DNA from 3 places in the Comamonas sp. GW821-FHT11H03 genome. Region 2 is predicted to be linked to each of the others. Evidence: riboswitches for the same ligand, from Rfam matches in the RefSeq annotation. Region 2 holds a riboswitch; each other region holds the start of a gene.

Region 1 (4,949 bases), on a different contig from region 2:
CAAGGTGTTCAGCGAGAAGCTGTCGCTGACGGAAAAGCTGGGCATGGCGCTGATGATGCTGGGCCTGGTGCTGATCTGTCTGCAGCTCTGATTTCAAGAGCTGCTTGCGCTTTTCAGTGTTCATTTTCAAGGTGAAAAGTCCTTGAAATTAAACGTGGAATAGCAAAATAAGCTCCTGAAAAAATAGCTTTCTGCAGCGAGAATGCGCGATGCCGTGCCTGGCTTGTTGCTACAGTTCCTTGAAGCCGCTATCAGGCGCTGGCGGTGGTCAGCGTGGCCGGCTGTGACCGCCTGCTGGCGCTGCCCATGGACTGCAGCACGACATCGCCGACCATGTCGGCGGTGACGGCCGACAAGGTCCAGCCCAGATGGCCGTGGCCGGTGTTGTAGAACACGCAGGGCTTGTTGCCAGAGCCCACGCGCGGCAGCATGTCCGGCATCATGGGACGCAGACCGGCCCAGGGCACGACGCTGCGTGTGCTGACGCCCGGGAAGCATTGCTGCACCCATTCGATGAGCGGTCGGATGCGGTCGGCGCGGATGTCCTTGTTGTAGCCGTTGAATTCGGCCGTGCCGGCCACGCGGAAGCGATCGTCACCCAGGCGGCTGGTGACCAGCTTGGTCTCGTCGTCCAGCAGGCTCACCAAGGGGGCAGCGGCTCGGCTGGCTTCATCCGTCAGATTGACCGTGATGGAATAGCCCTTGACCGGGTAGATGTTGACGCTGTCGCCGAGCTGAGCGGCCAGCGCGCGGCTGGCCGTGCCCGCGCAGACCACCATGGCGTCGAAGGTCGAGGTTTCGGTTTCCAGACCCTGGCGCACGGTTACGCTGGCCTGCTTGCCATTGCTGTCCACCGCCACGATCTCCTGACCGTAGCGGCATTGCACGCCCAGTCGCTCGCAGGCGGCGGCAAGGCCGCTGGTGAACTTGTGGATGTCGCCGGTGGAGTCGCTCTCGGTGAAGTAGCCGCCATAGAAGGTTCCGGACAGGGTCGGCTCGATGGAGCGCATCTCCTGCGGTGTCACGGCGCGGCGCTCCAGCCCGCCTTTGGCCAGCAACTGGGACACCTTGCCCGCATGTTCAAAGCCTGCTCGGTCGCGGTAGATATGCAAGATGCCTTTTTGCTTCAGATCGAAGTCAATGCCTTCGCTGGCCGCCCAGCCAAACAGGTGTTCGCGTGCCGCAATCGCCAGTCTGGCGGTCTCCACGGTGTTTTTCTCGTAATGGGGGATGGCAGCGAGAAACTGGCAGAACCAGGAAATCTTGTGCCAGCTGGGCTTGGGGTTGAGCAGTAGCGGAGCATCGCTCTTGAGCATCCATTTGAGGCCCTTGACGATGGTGGACCAGTGGGTCCAGACCTCGGCGTTGGAGGCCGAGAGCTGGCCGCCATTGGCGAACGAGGTTTCCATGGCGGCATAGCGCTGCTTCTCGAACAGGGTGACGGAAAATCCGCGGCGTGCGAGGGCGTAGGCGGTGGTCACGCCCGTGATGCCACCGCCGATGACGGCGATTGTCTTCATGATTCAGATTCCAGATGCGTCAAGGGTGGAGCCCGTGCGCAACATGCGCAGCGGACGCCCCCTCTGTTCTGGACCTGAGAGATTCACGAGGCAGGGCCTTGCGGCGCTGCTCGCTTGCTCCTTCGGTATGCCCGGCGGACGATGACGTCCGGACATTCTTCAGAGTGTCTGAAAGCGATGCCGATCCTTTGGCCTGAGAGTTTCCGGGGCGGTTGCTCCTTCGGCGCTGCATGCGCCAAGTTTGCGCTGCAGTCTCTCTCGGCATCACCGGGCTGAGAGCCTGTGGGCAAATGTAGGAAGAATGGCGGCGTCTGGATATACGGGTTTACTCGACTTCTGCGCCAGGGGGCAGCCATGGCCGATCATGCCGCTTCTGTAATATTTGATAGCAATTACCGCATGTGCCCTGTAGAACTCAATGTTGTTTGACCATGAAAGTGAATATATTCATGCGCAACATGCTTTCAAATTCATAGCTATAAGCTCTGTCAAGAGTGCCTGAGCAGCCCCAGAGTCAGCCCCTGCATTGGCACAGCGGCTCATGGACGTTGGTGGATTTGGGCAAAATATCGTCTTTGCCTGTCAATGGGCCCGGCGATATCACCGCTTTGCCATTGAAGCACCCGACCGGGGTGGCTGCCGATTCAGAATGCAACTGGCCTATCCGCCATGGCGTTCTGCTGTCATGGCTTCGTTCCTTTGTCCTTGTTGACCGCGACCGTCATGGTCGCCTTTTTGCGTTGCCAGTCGCAGCGCCTGCGGGATGGTTGGGTGTTTTGTCCGGATGGGCGCAAACCATTACAACAAGACATTTATGTCCCAACCCAACTCAAGCCAGCAGCTCGCGCCGACTGGCGATGGTGACGATAAGCAGCCCCGCTTGCACCGGGTGCTCAAGCAGCGCCACCTGAGCATGATCGCCATTGGCGGCGCCATCGGCACGGGCCTGTTTGTGGCCTCCGGCTCGGCCATCGCCCAGATCGGCCCCGGCGGTGCCGTGCTCACCTATCTGCTCATCGGCATCATGGTCTACTACATCATGACCAGCCTGGGCGAGCTGGCTGCCTTCATGCCTGTGGCCGGTTCCTTCTCTACCTATGCCTCGCGCTATGTAGATCGCGGCTTCGGCTTTGCGCTGGGCTGGAACTTCTGGTTCAGCTGGGCCGTGGTGGTGGCGGTGGATCTGGTGGCCTCGCAGCTGGTCATGGCCTACTGGTTTCCGAATGTGCCGGGCATCCTCTGGAGCGGCCTGTTCCTGCTACTGATGGTGGGGCTGAACGCGTTTTCCGCGCGCGGCTTTGCCGAGGCCGAGTACTGGTTCGCGCTGATCAAGGTGCTGGCCGTGGTGGCCTTTCTGATCACCGGCGTGCTGATTCTGTTCGGCATCATCAGCAACGGCCATGCGCCCGGTTTCGAGAACTGGACCACGGGCGATGCGCCTTTCGTCGGCAGTTTCGCGACCTTTGTGGGCGTGGCCATGATCGTGGCCTATTCCTTCCAGGGCACGGAGCTGGTGGGCGTTGCGGCGGGCGAATCCGAGAATCCGCGCGAGAACGTGCCGCGTGCGATTCGCCAAGTGTTCTGGCGCATTCTGCTGTTCTATGTGCTGGCCATCATCGTCATCGGCTTTCTGATTCCCTACACCGATCCGCAGCTGCTGCGCACCGATGTGGCCGATATCGCCGTGAGCCCGTTCACGCTGGTGTTCCAGCACGCGGGCCTGCTGTCGGCGGCCACGGTGATGAATGCGGTGATCCTGACCTCGGTGCTGTCGGCCGGCAACTCGGGCATGTATGCGGCCACGCGCATGCTCTACAACATGGCCACCGAGGGCAATGCGCCGCGCATCTTCTCCCGGCTGACCCAGAACGGCGTGCCGCTGGTGGCCTTGATCGGCAGCACGCTGGTGGCCAGCCTGTGCCTGTTCTCCTCGCTCTACAGCCCGCAGGCCGTCTATATCTGGCTGCTGAATCTGGCCGGCATGACGGAGTTCATCGTCTGGCTGGGCATTGCCGTCAGCCACTACCGCTTCCGTCGCGGCTATGTCATGCATGGTCATGATGTGGGCCTGCTGCCCTACAAGGCCGGCGCCTTCCCCTTCGGACCCATCTTTGCCTTTGTGCTGTGTCTGGTGGTGACGCTGGGCCAGAACTACCAGGCCTTCCTGGAAGATCGCATCGATTGGGGCAGCGTGGTCTCGACCTATCTGGGCATTCCGCTGTTCCTGCTGTTCTGGCTGGGTTACTGGCTGGTCAAGCGCAAGACCTGGATCAGCTATGCCGATATGCGTTTTGACGAGCTCGAAGACATCAAGCAGGGCAAGGTGTCGTCCTGAGGCGGTTTGAGCCTTCCCCTTCTTCGTGCGGGAAGGGGTAGCGGCAGGGGCGGGAGCTGCTTGCTGTTTCCCGGTGCCCGTGTGCCTGTTTGACGCATGGCTGCCGTCTCTTGCCAGCGCAGGCAAAATCGGCACTGTGAGCGATCTTCCCACCAGCCCCGAGCCCAGGCCCAGGCGCATAGCGCATCTGGACATGGATGCGTTCTACGCCTCCGTGGAGCTGTTGCGCTACCCGCAGCTCAAGGGGCTGCCGGTGGTGATCGGCGGCGGGCGGCGCAGCTTTGACGAGCAGCTGCTGGCGCGGCATGCGGGGCGGGCGCTGTCCGAGATCCCGGTGGCGGACTTTCCGCTGCTGCGCGATTACACGGGGCGCGGCGTGATCACCACGGCCACTTATGCGGCCCGGCAGTTCGGCGTGGGCTCGGCCATGGGCATGATGAAGGCCGCCAGGCTGTGCCCGCAGGCGATTCTTCTGCCCGTGGACTTTGCCGAGTACCGGCGCTTTTCGCGGGCCTTCAAAGAGATCATCGTGTCGATTGCGCCGCTCATGGAGAACCGTGGCGTGGACGAGGTCTACATCGACTTCACCGACGTGCCCGGCGGCCAGCGCGAAGGCGGACGCGTGCTGGCCCGGCTGATCCAGAAATCCATCTTCGACGCCACGGGCCTGACCTGCTCGGTCGGTGTGGCTCCCAACAAGCTGCTGGCCAAGATGGCCAGCGAGTTCAACAAGCCCAACGGCATCTCCATCGTCCAGCCCGAAGATCTGCAAAGCCGGATCTGGCCGCTGGCTTGCCGCAAGGTCAACGGCATAGGGCCCAAGGCCGATGCCAAGCTCAAGAGCCTGGGCATAGAAACCATTGGCGACCTGGCCGCGCAAAGCCTGCCACAGCTGCTGCACTGGTTTGGCAAAAGCTATGGCCACTGGCTGCACGAGTCGGCCTGGGGGCGGGACGAGCGCGCCGTGGTGACCGAGAGCGAGCCGGTGTCCATGAGCCGCGAGACCACCTTCGAGCGCGATCTGCATGCCGTGCGCGACAAGGCCGAGCTGGGGGCCATCTTCACGGACCTGTGCGAGCGGCTGGCCGAGGATC
Region 2 (4,949 bases):
GCTTCGTTGACTTCGACGATCTCGCCGGTCACGGGCATGTAGACATCGGCAGCAGCCTTGACGGATTCGACCACGCCAGCCACATCGCCGGCCTTGAAGGAGGATCCCACGGCAGGCAGGTCCACAAACACCACATCGCCCAGCGCATCCTGTGCGTGTACGGTGATGCCGACGATGGCGGCATTGGTGTCAGCGGCGTTGATCCACTCGTGTTCTTTGGAATACTTGATGCTCATGGAAAGCTCCAGATGGGGGATTCAGGGGAATCGGGTGTTGTTTGAGAAAGGTCCAGCTCGCACTTTAGCGGTGTTCTGGCCGCTGTTTGGCAAACTGGCCCGTCTCATGCACGGCTGTAGAGACCTAGCCGCGGTAGTAGCGGGTGGGAACGAAGGGCGTGGCGACCACCTTCATGGGGACGGGCTTGCCGCGCACCATGGCGAAGAATTCCGTACCGATGGCGGCATAGTCGGGCTCGACATAGGCCAGCGCCACAGGCTGGTTGAGCGTGGGGCTGAGCAGGCCGCTGGTGATGTGGCCGATATGCTGTCCGTCCATGTTTTCCAGCACGGCGGGCTCGCGCACGGGAATGCGCTCCAGCGCGATCAAGCCCACGCGCTTGCGGCGCAGCGATTGCGGGTTCTGCAATTGCTCCAGCACGATGGCCGCGCCGGGAAAACCGCCCTCGCGCTCGCCGCCGGTGCGGCGCACCTTCTGCATGGCCCAGTTCAGCGCGGCTTCCACCGGGGTGGTGCTGGTGTCTATGTCGTTGCCGTACAGGCAAAGTCCGGCTTCAAGGCGCAGCGAGTTGCGCGCGCCCAGGCCGATGGGGGCCACCTCGGGCTGTGCCAGCAGAGCTTGGGCAAAGGCTTCGGCTGCTTCGCCGGGCAGGGAGATTTCAAAACCGTCCTCGCCCGTATAGCCGCTGCGCGTGATGTAGAGCGCATGGCCCTGCCAGTCGAAGTGATTGCCGGTCATGAAGACCAGTTGCGCAACACCGGGAATCAGGCGCGAGAGTGCCGCAGCGGCTTGCGGGCCTTGCAGGGCCAGCAGGGCGCGGTCGGGCAGTGGGACGACCTCGCAGCGGCTGCCGATGCTGCTCTGGATATGAACGATATCGGCCTCTTTGCAGGCACCGTTGACGATGAGGAACAGATCATCGCCGCGATTGACGAACATCAGGTCGTCGAGAATTCCGCCTTGTTCATTGAGCAGCAGCCCGTAGCGCTGCTTGTGCAGGCCCAGGTCCATGACATCGACGGGCATCAGCGATTCGAGGGCGGCAGCGGCATCGGGGCCGCGCAACAGCAACTGGCCCATGTGCGAGACATCGAACAGGCCGGCGGCCCTGCGCGTGTGCAGATGCTCGGCCATCAGGCCTTGAGGGTATTGCACGGGCATTGAGTAGCCGGCAAACGGCACCATGCGGGCGCCCAGTTGCTGGTGCAGGGCAAGCAGCGGCGTGGAACGCAGATCGGAAGAGGTGGCGGCAGCAGTCACAGGCAAGCGCTCCGGTGGTCAAAACCCAATGAGTGGCCATGCATGACTGGGCCATGCTTGGCGGGCTTGCCCTGCTGTCCGCTTTACCTGAGAGATTCACCGCCTTTGCTTTCGCGGGCGGTTTGCTCCTTCGGTGGATGTCGGCGCACATACGAAATGACGGCCTGCATCTCTCTCCAGCAAGGGACGCTGCAGGTTTGCACACCTTGCAGCGCTTGTCAGTCCTTTTGCCTGAGCGTTTTGACACCGGGTAGGGGGTCTGCGCCTTCGGCGGTGCGAGGCAGCTTCAAGCTGCAGGCACTCTCTCCTGACGTTGGCAATTCTAGCGGTGGGCAGGGTGCCTGCACCACCGCAATGAGTGGATTTTGGGGTTTTCGAGCACAGATCGTCGTCACTGAGCTTGCGCTCTCACTGCGGGTCCGTGTTCATGGTGGGCGTGCGAGGGGCGTCGACCGCTTGGCGCGGAAACACCAGTTGGTAGGGCTGCTCGAAGCAGGCTGTCACGGGCTGGCCCTGGCGCATGCCGGGCTTGAACTTCCAGCGTTCGAGCGAGCGCATGATGGACTTCACGATGCGGGGATCGGTATCGGCGGGCTGATAGGCCACACGGCCGAGTTGACCCTGAGCCGTGACCTCCAGGCGAAAGACCACCGTGGTTTCCAGCCCGTTTGGAAACCAGTGGGCGCTGATGAAAGGCGTGGTGTGGCGGCGTGGCCGGGGTTGCTGATCGAGCTGGGCGGGGGGCGTGCAATCTGCATGGATCCAGGCAGGCCACTCCGTGCTCTGTGGACGCTTTGGAGATGCCGCCGGGGCAGGTGTCAGCTCTGGCTTTGGGGAAACCGTCTGCGGTGTGTCGGCGCTCGCAAGCGGCTTGGGCTGGCTGTCATCAGGAAGGCTGGAGCAGGCACCGAGCAGCAAGCTGAGCAAAGAAGCGGCGACAAGGTGTGGGGTGCGCGTAGAGTCCATGACCGCATTGTCGGCCATGTCGGCAGCGCGTTCAGGGTTGCACCGGGCGCAGGTCCAGCTCCTTGTTGTCGGCCTCGGCGCAGGCGCGCCACCAGGCCGAGCCCGCATGCGGAGCGCCCAGGTCCAGGCGCTCGCCCATCATGGGCGTGGCGACCTCGATACCGTGCTGTCTGCCCAGTTTCAGAATCTGCTCGAACGGGTCCCACCAGGCATGCATGGCGAGGTTGAAAGTGCCGTTGTGTATGGGCAGCAGCCATTGGCCGCCGAGATCCCGGTGGGCCTGCACGGTCTGGGCCGGATGCATATGGACATAGGGCCAGTGGGCGTCGTAGGCGCCGGTCTCCATCAATGTGACATCGAAGGGGCCGAAGCGCCTGCCGATTTCGGCAAAACCGTCGAAGTAGCCGCCATCGCCGCTGAAGAAGACGCGCAGCGGCCTGTCGGCCTGGAGCTCTTCTATGGTCCAGGAAGCCCATAGGGTGCGGTTGCCGTCGCGCAGGCTGCGTCCCGAGAAATGCTGGGCGGGCGTGGCCGTGAAGCGCAGGCCGTCGACCTCGCTGCCCTGCCACCAGTCGTGCTGCACGATCTTGTCGGCCGGCACGCCCCAGGCTGCCAGTCTGTCACCCACTCCCAGGGGGCACAGGAAAACTCCCACCTTGGGCGCGAGCACGCGAATGGTGGCGCGGTCCAGGTGGTCGTAGTGGTCATGCGACAGCAGCACGCCGCGCAAGGCTGGCAACTCGTTCAGGGTAATCGGCGGGGCATGAAAGCGCTTGGGGCCGGCAAACGATAGCGGCGAGGCACGCTCGGAAAATACGGGGTCCGTCAGCCACCAGCCGCCGCGCAACTTCATCAGCAAGGTCGAATGGCCCAGGCGATACAGGCTGCGCTCGGGCGCGAGGCTCAGCTCGGCCGTGCTCAGCGGCAGCACGGGCAGCGCCTTGCCCGGCTCGGAATCGGCCGGCTTGTTGAAGAAGAACTTCCATAGCGTCCCTGCATCGGGCTTGGGGCCGTCGGCCGGACGTGGATGCGTGTTGCGAAAGCGCCCGCCCGTGTATTGAGGCGAGTCCTCGTAGTCGGCGATGGGGGTGTTGAGGCTTGGTTTGCGAAACAAGATCGGACGCCTTAGTAAGACAATTGCCGCAGTTTGGGACGGTTTGCCGCGCTGCAAGAGCCGGCTTGCGAGAGGCCGTATCGCCGGGGCGGCCATTGCCCTGATCCGATGGGGCGAATGCGACACTCGCTGCCTGAGGAGCAAATGCACATGAATCCCATGGTTCACAATCTGGAGAGCATGCTGGCGGCCGGCAAGGACGGTGCGCTGCTGCGCTATACCCTGGGCAAGGCCTATGCCGACGATGAGCAGATGGCCGTGGCGCGCGAGCATCTGAGCAAGGCCACGGCACTGGATGCCGAATACTCCGTCGCCTGGAAGCAACTGGGCAAGGTAGAGCTGGCGCTGGGCGATGCGCAGGCGGCGCGAGCCGCCTGGCAGCAAGGGCTGAGCTGCGCCCAGGCCAAGGGCGATGCCCAGGTCGTCAAGGAGTTGCAGGTGTTTTTGCGGCGCCTGGACAAGCAGGCTGACAGCGTTTAGGAGCTATCAAAAAAATAGCTGAAAACGCTTGTGAGTCAAGCGTTTTCAGCCAATTTGGTCTGACGTCAATCAGTGTGCGCCGGCGGCCGCGTCGGCGGCTCCTGCGGGAGAGGCCGGGCGCTTGGTGAACCAGATCAGCACGATCAGGCTCAGGAAAAGAAAGGACGATGCCAGAAAGATGTCGTCGGCGGCCCGCGTGAAGGCCTGCTGATCGATCAGCCGGTTGATCTGGGCATAGGCCTGCTCGGCGCTCATGCCTGCTGCCTGCAGATTTTTCACCGTGCTCGCAAACGTGCCCTGGCCCTGCACCAGCAGCTCGGTCAGATGGGCGTGGTGCATGGAAGCCCGGCTTTCCCAGAGCGTGGTGGCAATCGAGGTGCCCATGGCGCCCGCCGTGATCCGCACGAAGTTGGACAGGCCTGCGGCGGCAGGAATGCGGTCTGGCGTCAGCCCGCTCAGCGTGATGGTGGTCAGCGGAATGAAGAAAAAAGCCATGGCACCGCCCTGAATCAGCGTGGGAATCAGGATGTGGGCGAAGTCGGTCTCCACGGTGAACTGCGAGCGCATCCACAGCACCATGGCAAACACGATGAAGGCAATGGTTGCCATCTTGCGCGGGTCCCAGACGCCGACCTTGCGGCCCACCATGGGCGTGAGCAGGATGGCCAGCAGGCCCACCGGCGCCAGGGCCAGGCCGGCCGAGGTGGAGGTGTAGCCCATCCATTGCTGCAGCCACAGCGGCAGCAGCACCACATTGCCGAAGAACAGGCCATAGGCGATGGACAGCGCGATCGAGCCAGCCGCGAAGTTGCGCCGCTTGAACAGGCGCAGATCGACGACGGGATGGGCGTCGGTCAACTCCCAGACCACGAAGACGGCAAAGGCCACCACG
Region 3 (4,949 bases), on a different contig from region 2:
GTAGTCAGAGCTAGTGGTCAGCGCCGTTGGACCCATGATGGCTCCGGTCAGCGCTTTACTGAAGGCCAGATCGCGATAGAGCGACCACTGCGACTTTGGGGAAAGGCCGCAGTTGATGCAGAGCTAGCCGAGGCAACTAGAGCCACAGGCCGTTTGGCAGCGCAAGACGCCCGGCACGAAACGGCACGTCAGTTGCTGGCTTTATGGTTCGCGGCTCTACGCGCTGGTCAGGCCCGCCAGGCGGCGCAGGGCAATGCCGATGCCGCTGCGGAATTGGCCCACATCACCGAGCGTCGCCTGCGTGTTGGCGACGCGGCCAGACTTGAAGCCGAGTTGGCCGCCGCCGAGCAGGCCCGCATGCAAGCAGCACTGGCAGGGGCGGAGGCTGCACAGACCTCGGCAAGGGCCGATCTCTGTGCGCGGTTTCCCGATCTGTGTCCCATGGCCGGCACTTCCACTGATGCGGCCACCTTGCCCACACCCCCGAGCGGATCAGAGACTCAGCTGCGTTTGCGCTACATAGAGCACAGCCATGAGTATCTACTGGCACAGTCCGAGGAGGCCTTGGCGCTGCACCAGGCCCACCGCACGGATCTCGAGCGCCGCCCCGATCCCACAGTCGGAGTGTTTGCGACTAGCGAGCGTGGTGGCTCCGAACGTATTGCAGGCATCAGCATCAGTTTGCCAATAGGTTCGGTACATCGACAATCGCAGGCAGCGGCTGCGCTGGCTGATGCCGACGCGGCACTGTCACGCCGTTTGGCGGTGGAGAGGCGACTGCGCGCCGAGTTCGATGTGCTCTGGAGTCAGTTGAAAGGAAAGCGTGCGGCAGCCACGGCACAGGCTCAAACAGTGACGCTTCAGCGCAGTGCGACCGACAGAGCAATGCGAGCCTATCGTGCCGGTGAATCTGGATTAGCCGATCTGCTGGCGGCACGCCGGGTGCTCGCTGAGGCAGTGCTGGCTGAGCGCATGTCACACATCGACACGCTGGAAAGCGACAGTCGTCTGCGGCTGGACTTGCATGAGATGTGGGATTTTGATGATTAATGCAGCCTGGATCTACCCTCGACGTTTTCTGCCCTGCAATCTGAATCAAACCAATTCGACGCAACGTGATGAATGACGGATATCACCACGTTCTTCGCCGAAAGATAAGGAATCAACAATGACCCGTTCAGACTCATATCCTCGCTCGCTGGTGCTGTTGCACTGGCTGGTTTTCGTCGCAGCAGCGCTCGCAGTCGCTGCCATCGAGCTCAAGGGCTTTTTCCCAAAGGGGTCAGCTGATCGTGCGCAGATGACTCTATGGCATGAGAGCTTTGGCCTCGCCGTATTGCTGCTCATGACAATCCGCCTTGTGGTGCGCGCCAGCGTCCAAGTGCCGCCGCTGCCCCCAGGTCCTCGTTGGATGGAGATTTCTGCTCACGCTATGCACTGGTTGCTGTACCTGTTGATGCTGGGTATGCCGGTGCTGGGCGTATTGGCCTTGGCTTGGTCTGGTAAGCCCATTGCTTTTTTCGGGGCCTCTTGGACATTGCCGTTGACTGTCGATGTGCCACTGGGCCGCAGCATCAAGGAGATTCACGAGGCAGGAGCGAACTTGGTATTCGCTGCCGTGGGTCTTCATGCAGCCGCCGCTCTATGGCACCAGTTCATAGTTAAGGATGACCTTCTGCTGCGTATGCGTTGAGCTTTGACTACGTCAATATTCGATGGGGGCCAACGCCTCGCATAGTAGTGACAGGCAGGCTCCTATCGCCATTGCGGCCAAGCCCAGGCTGATACTTGTCCCATACTTAGAGCCGCTTGTATGTATACAGGTGTCGGGGTAAGGGAGCAGAGCCGCTAGGGGCGGCCTTTGGCGCCCTGAGTCGGCAGCCGCAGAACCACACCCACACAGGTATTAACCCGAATAAAGTCGCTAAAACTGGCTAAAATCGCGCCCATCCCGCGGGAGAGCGGAGCCTTTCAAGGGTTCCCGCCGAAGGCGCAAACTCCCATAATCGCTCAGGCAACAAGTACCGCAGGTGGGTCTGACAGGACCCGGATATCGCCAACTGGAGAGCAGCCCGCAACCACAAGTCTGCAGGGCTCACCGAAGGGGCAAGCATGCGCACCACGAAGGTGTTCGTGCGCAACTCTCAGGTAAAAGGACAGCGGGAGAGGCAAGCCGGACACTCCCGCCGATGTGAGTGGCTGGTCTATTTTCAAGTGCCTTCATGCTTCCTTCCGTCTCTTTGCTGGACTCGTTCCAGGCCTCCAACTTCACCGTCATGCTGGTCATCTATCTGGTGGCCATTACCGCCGAAGCCATGTCCGGCGCACTCGCCGCAGGCCGGCGCAATATGGATATCTTTGGCGTCGTCGTCATCGCTTTCGTCACCGCCCTGGGCGGCGGCACCATCCGCGACATGGTGCTGGGCCACTACCCCATCGGCTGGACCCAGCACCCTGAATATGTGTATCTGGTCATCAGCTTCGGTCTGCTGACCACCGTGATTGCACGCCATATGCACCGACTCAAGCAGGTGTTTTTGCTGCTGGATGCCATGGGGCTGATCGCCTTTTCGCTGATCGGCTGCAATACCGCGCTGGAGCTGGGCTACCCCACCATCGTCATCATCATGGCCGGCATGATTACCGGCATCAGCGGCGGCATCTTGCGTGATGTGCTCTGCAACCAGGTTCCCGTGGTGTTCCGCCGCGAGCTGTATGCCAGCGTGTCGCTGTGCGTATGCCTGATGTTCCTGGGCCTGCGCTACCTGGATGTCAGCCCCAATATCAGCACCATCGTGTGTTTTGCCGGCGGTCTGGCCTTCCGTCTGGCCGCCATTCGTTTTAAATGGCGCCTGCCGGTTTTTTCGTACCAGCAGCGCTGGGAGTGATCGAGACGCCCCTGTGGCGCTGCGCGCCTTCCCCCTCTCTTGCTACGCAGGAGGGGGACGCAGCCATCGCTGCGGGGCGGCCCTTGCTTGGCTGCTCTGAACTAGACTGCGCCATGCATTACCCATGTAGTTTCACTTTCCATGTCTGAACCGATCACATGGATGCCGGATGGCACCCCCTATAGCTCCAGATTCGGCGATCGCTATCACAGCGAGTTCGGCGGCCTCGACCAGGCTCGCCAGGTTTTTCTCGGTGGCTGCGATCTTCCAGCTGCCTGGGCCGATGCAGCGCAGTGGCGCATTCTGGAAACCGGCTTTGGCTTCGGCCTGAATTTCCTGGTCACCTGGGCGGCATGGAAAGCCGACCACAAACGTCCGCGCATTCTGCATTTTGTCTCGGTGGAGGCCTACCCTGTCTCGCGCGAGGATCTGCTCGCGTTTTTGCCAGCCGATGAGGAGCTGCGACCGCTTGGCGAACAACTGGCCGAGCAATGGTGGGGACTGCTGCCCGGCGTGCATCGCCTGTCGTTTGACGACGGCCAGGTGCTGCTGACGCTCCATATAGGCGATGCCAGGACCATGCTGCGCAAGCAGCAGATGACGGCGGACAGCGTGTATCTGGATGGCTTCTCTCCCCAGCTCAACCCCGAGATGTGGGATGAAGATGCCATGAAGAACATTGCCCGCCATTGCCGCCGCGGCACGCAGCTTGCCACCTGGTGCGTGGCCGGCCATGTGCGCCAGGCGCTCAAGGCGCAGGGTTTCGAAGTCAAGAAGCACGCTGGCGTGCCGCCCAAGCGCCATAACCTGCATGCAGCCTACAACCCGTCATGGGAGCCGCGCCATCGCCCGGACGGCCTGCCTGCGCCCGTGGGCCATGCCGGCCGCTGCCTGGTGCTGGGTGCGGGCCTGGCTGGTGCCGCCACTGCCGCCAGTCTGGCCAGACGCGGCTGGGAAGTGACGGTGCTGGATGCGGCAGCCGAGCCCGCGGCAGGAGCATCAGGCCTGCCAGCCGGCTTGTTTTGCCCGCATATTTCGCCTGATGACAGTGTTCTATCGCGCTTGTCCAGAAGCGGCGTACGCACAACGCTACAGAATCTGCAGCAACTGAGCCAAGCACAAAAGTTGCATCCGGCCCAGGATTGGGCCCATGGCGGCGTGCTGGAGCATGACCTGAACGAGCCCTCCCATCTGCCCAGGTCATGGCTGCAACCCGGCAGCGAGACCCACCCCTGGGGCCAGCACTGGAGTGCGCCTGCGCTGCCGACTCAGCTGGCAGCGGCAAAGCTGCCTGCTGACAGCCACGCCGTCTGGCATGAGCAGGCTGGCTGGGTACGCCCTGCACAACTGGTGCGCGCGCTGCTGCAAGCCCCCGGGATTCATTGGCAGGGCCATGCCCGAGCTTCGCGTCTGGTGCGCGATGAAGTCGGCAATATCTGGCAAGTGCTGGATGCGCAGGGCCAGACCCTGGCCGAAGCCCCCATGCTGGTGCTGGCCCTTGGCCCGGACACCAAGCCCTTGTTGCAAGCCAGCGGCCTGGCCGCAGGGCAATGGGAGCTGCAATCCATACGCGGCCAGGTCAGCATGGCCGAGCACGATGCCGGGACGCTGGCGGCCATGCCGCCCTTCCCCGTCAACGGTCATGGCAATCTGGTGCCGGACTTCCCCTCGGCCGATCAGGCCGGCACGCACCTGTGGATCATGGGATCGACCTTCGAGCGCGATGTGACCGAGCTGCCGCCCACCGCCGCCGACCAGCAGTCCGCCCATGCCAGCAATGGCGAAAAGCTGGCCGCTTTGCTGCCCGGGTGCAGGCAGGCGCTGCGCTCCTTCTTCGATGCTGACCAGCGCCCCGCCACCTGGGCGCGGCTGCGTTGCGCGGCCTATGACCGTCTGCCGCTGGCAGGCCCCGCCGGGCAGTCGGCAGCCGATCTACCGGGCCTGTGGGTGCTGACGGGGCTGGGCTCACGCGGGCTGACGCTGTCCATGCTGTGCGGCGAGCTGCTGGCGGCACGCCTGCATGGCGAGCCACTGCCGCTGGATGCCAGGCTGGCTCAGGCC

Evidence for each region. Region 2 has a riboswitch for glycine ahead of gcvT (glycine cleavage system aminomethyltransferase GcvT). Riboswitches for the same ligand answer to the same signal wherever they lie in the genome.
Region 1: it holds a riboswitch for glycine, as region 2 does, so the genes downstream of both, AC1RTQ_RS07030 (D-amino acid dehydrogenase) here and gcvT (glycine cleavage system aminomethyltransferase GcvT) in region 2, are expected to answer to the same signal.
Region 3: it holds a riboswitch for glycine, as region 2 does, so the genes downstream of both, AC1RTQ_RS14985 (trimeric intracellular cation channel family protein) here and gcvT (glycine cleavage system aminomethyltransferase GcvT) in region 2, are expected to answer to the same signal.

The regions. Positions count from the first base shown of each region.
Region 1 is NZ_JBXARF010000002.1:566,710-571,658, forward strand. Features, by position in the region: gene AC1RTQ_RS07025 (DMT family transporter) at 1-91, shown strand, start outside; gene AC1RTQ_RS07030 (D-amino acid dehydrogenase) at 252-1,520, opposite strand; glycine riboswitch at 1,692-1,791, opposite strand; gene AC1RTQ_RS07035 (amino acid permease) at 2,335-3,855, shown strand; gene dinB (DNA polymerase IV) at 4,049-4,949, shown strand, end outside.
Region 2 is NZ_JBXARF010000003.1:383,222-388,170, reverse strand. Features, by position in the region: gene gcvH (glycine cleavage system protein GcvH) at 1-236, opposite strand, end outside; gene gcvT (glycine cleavage system aminomethyltransferase GcvT) at 361-1,497, opposite strand; glycine riboswitch at 1,562-1,687, opposite strand; glycine riboswitch at 1,707-1,817, opposite strand; gene AC1RTQ_RS10065 (energy transducer TonB) at 1,906-2,481, opposite strand; gene AC1RTQ_RS10060 (MBL fold metallo-hydrolase) at 2,495-3,577, opposite strand; gene AC1RTQ_RS10055 (hypothetical protein) at 3,728-4,057, shown strand; gene AC1RTQ_RS10050 (DHA2 family efflux MFS transporter permease subunit) at 4,127-4,949, opposite strand, start outside.
Region 3 is NZ_JBXARF010000006.1:148,893-153,841, forward strand. Features, by position in the region: gene AC1RTQ_RS14975 (TolC family protein) at 1-1,050, shown strand, start outside; gene AC1RTQ_RS14980 (cytochrome b) at 1,169-1,693, shown strand; glycine riboswitch at 1,945-2,037, shown strand; glycine riboswitch at 2,051-2,170, shown strand; gene AC1RTQ_RS14985 (trimeric intracellular cation channel family protein) at 2,223-2,888, shown strand; gene mnmC (bifunctional tRNA (5-methylaminomethyl-2-thiouridine)(34)-methyltransferase MnmC2/FAD-dependent 5-carboxymethylaminomethyl-2-thiouridine(34) oxidoreductase MnmC1) at 3,030-4,949, shown strand, end outside.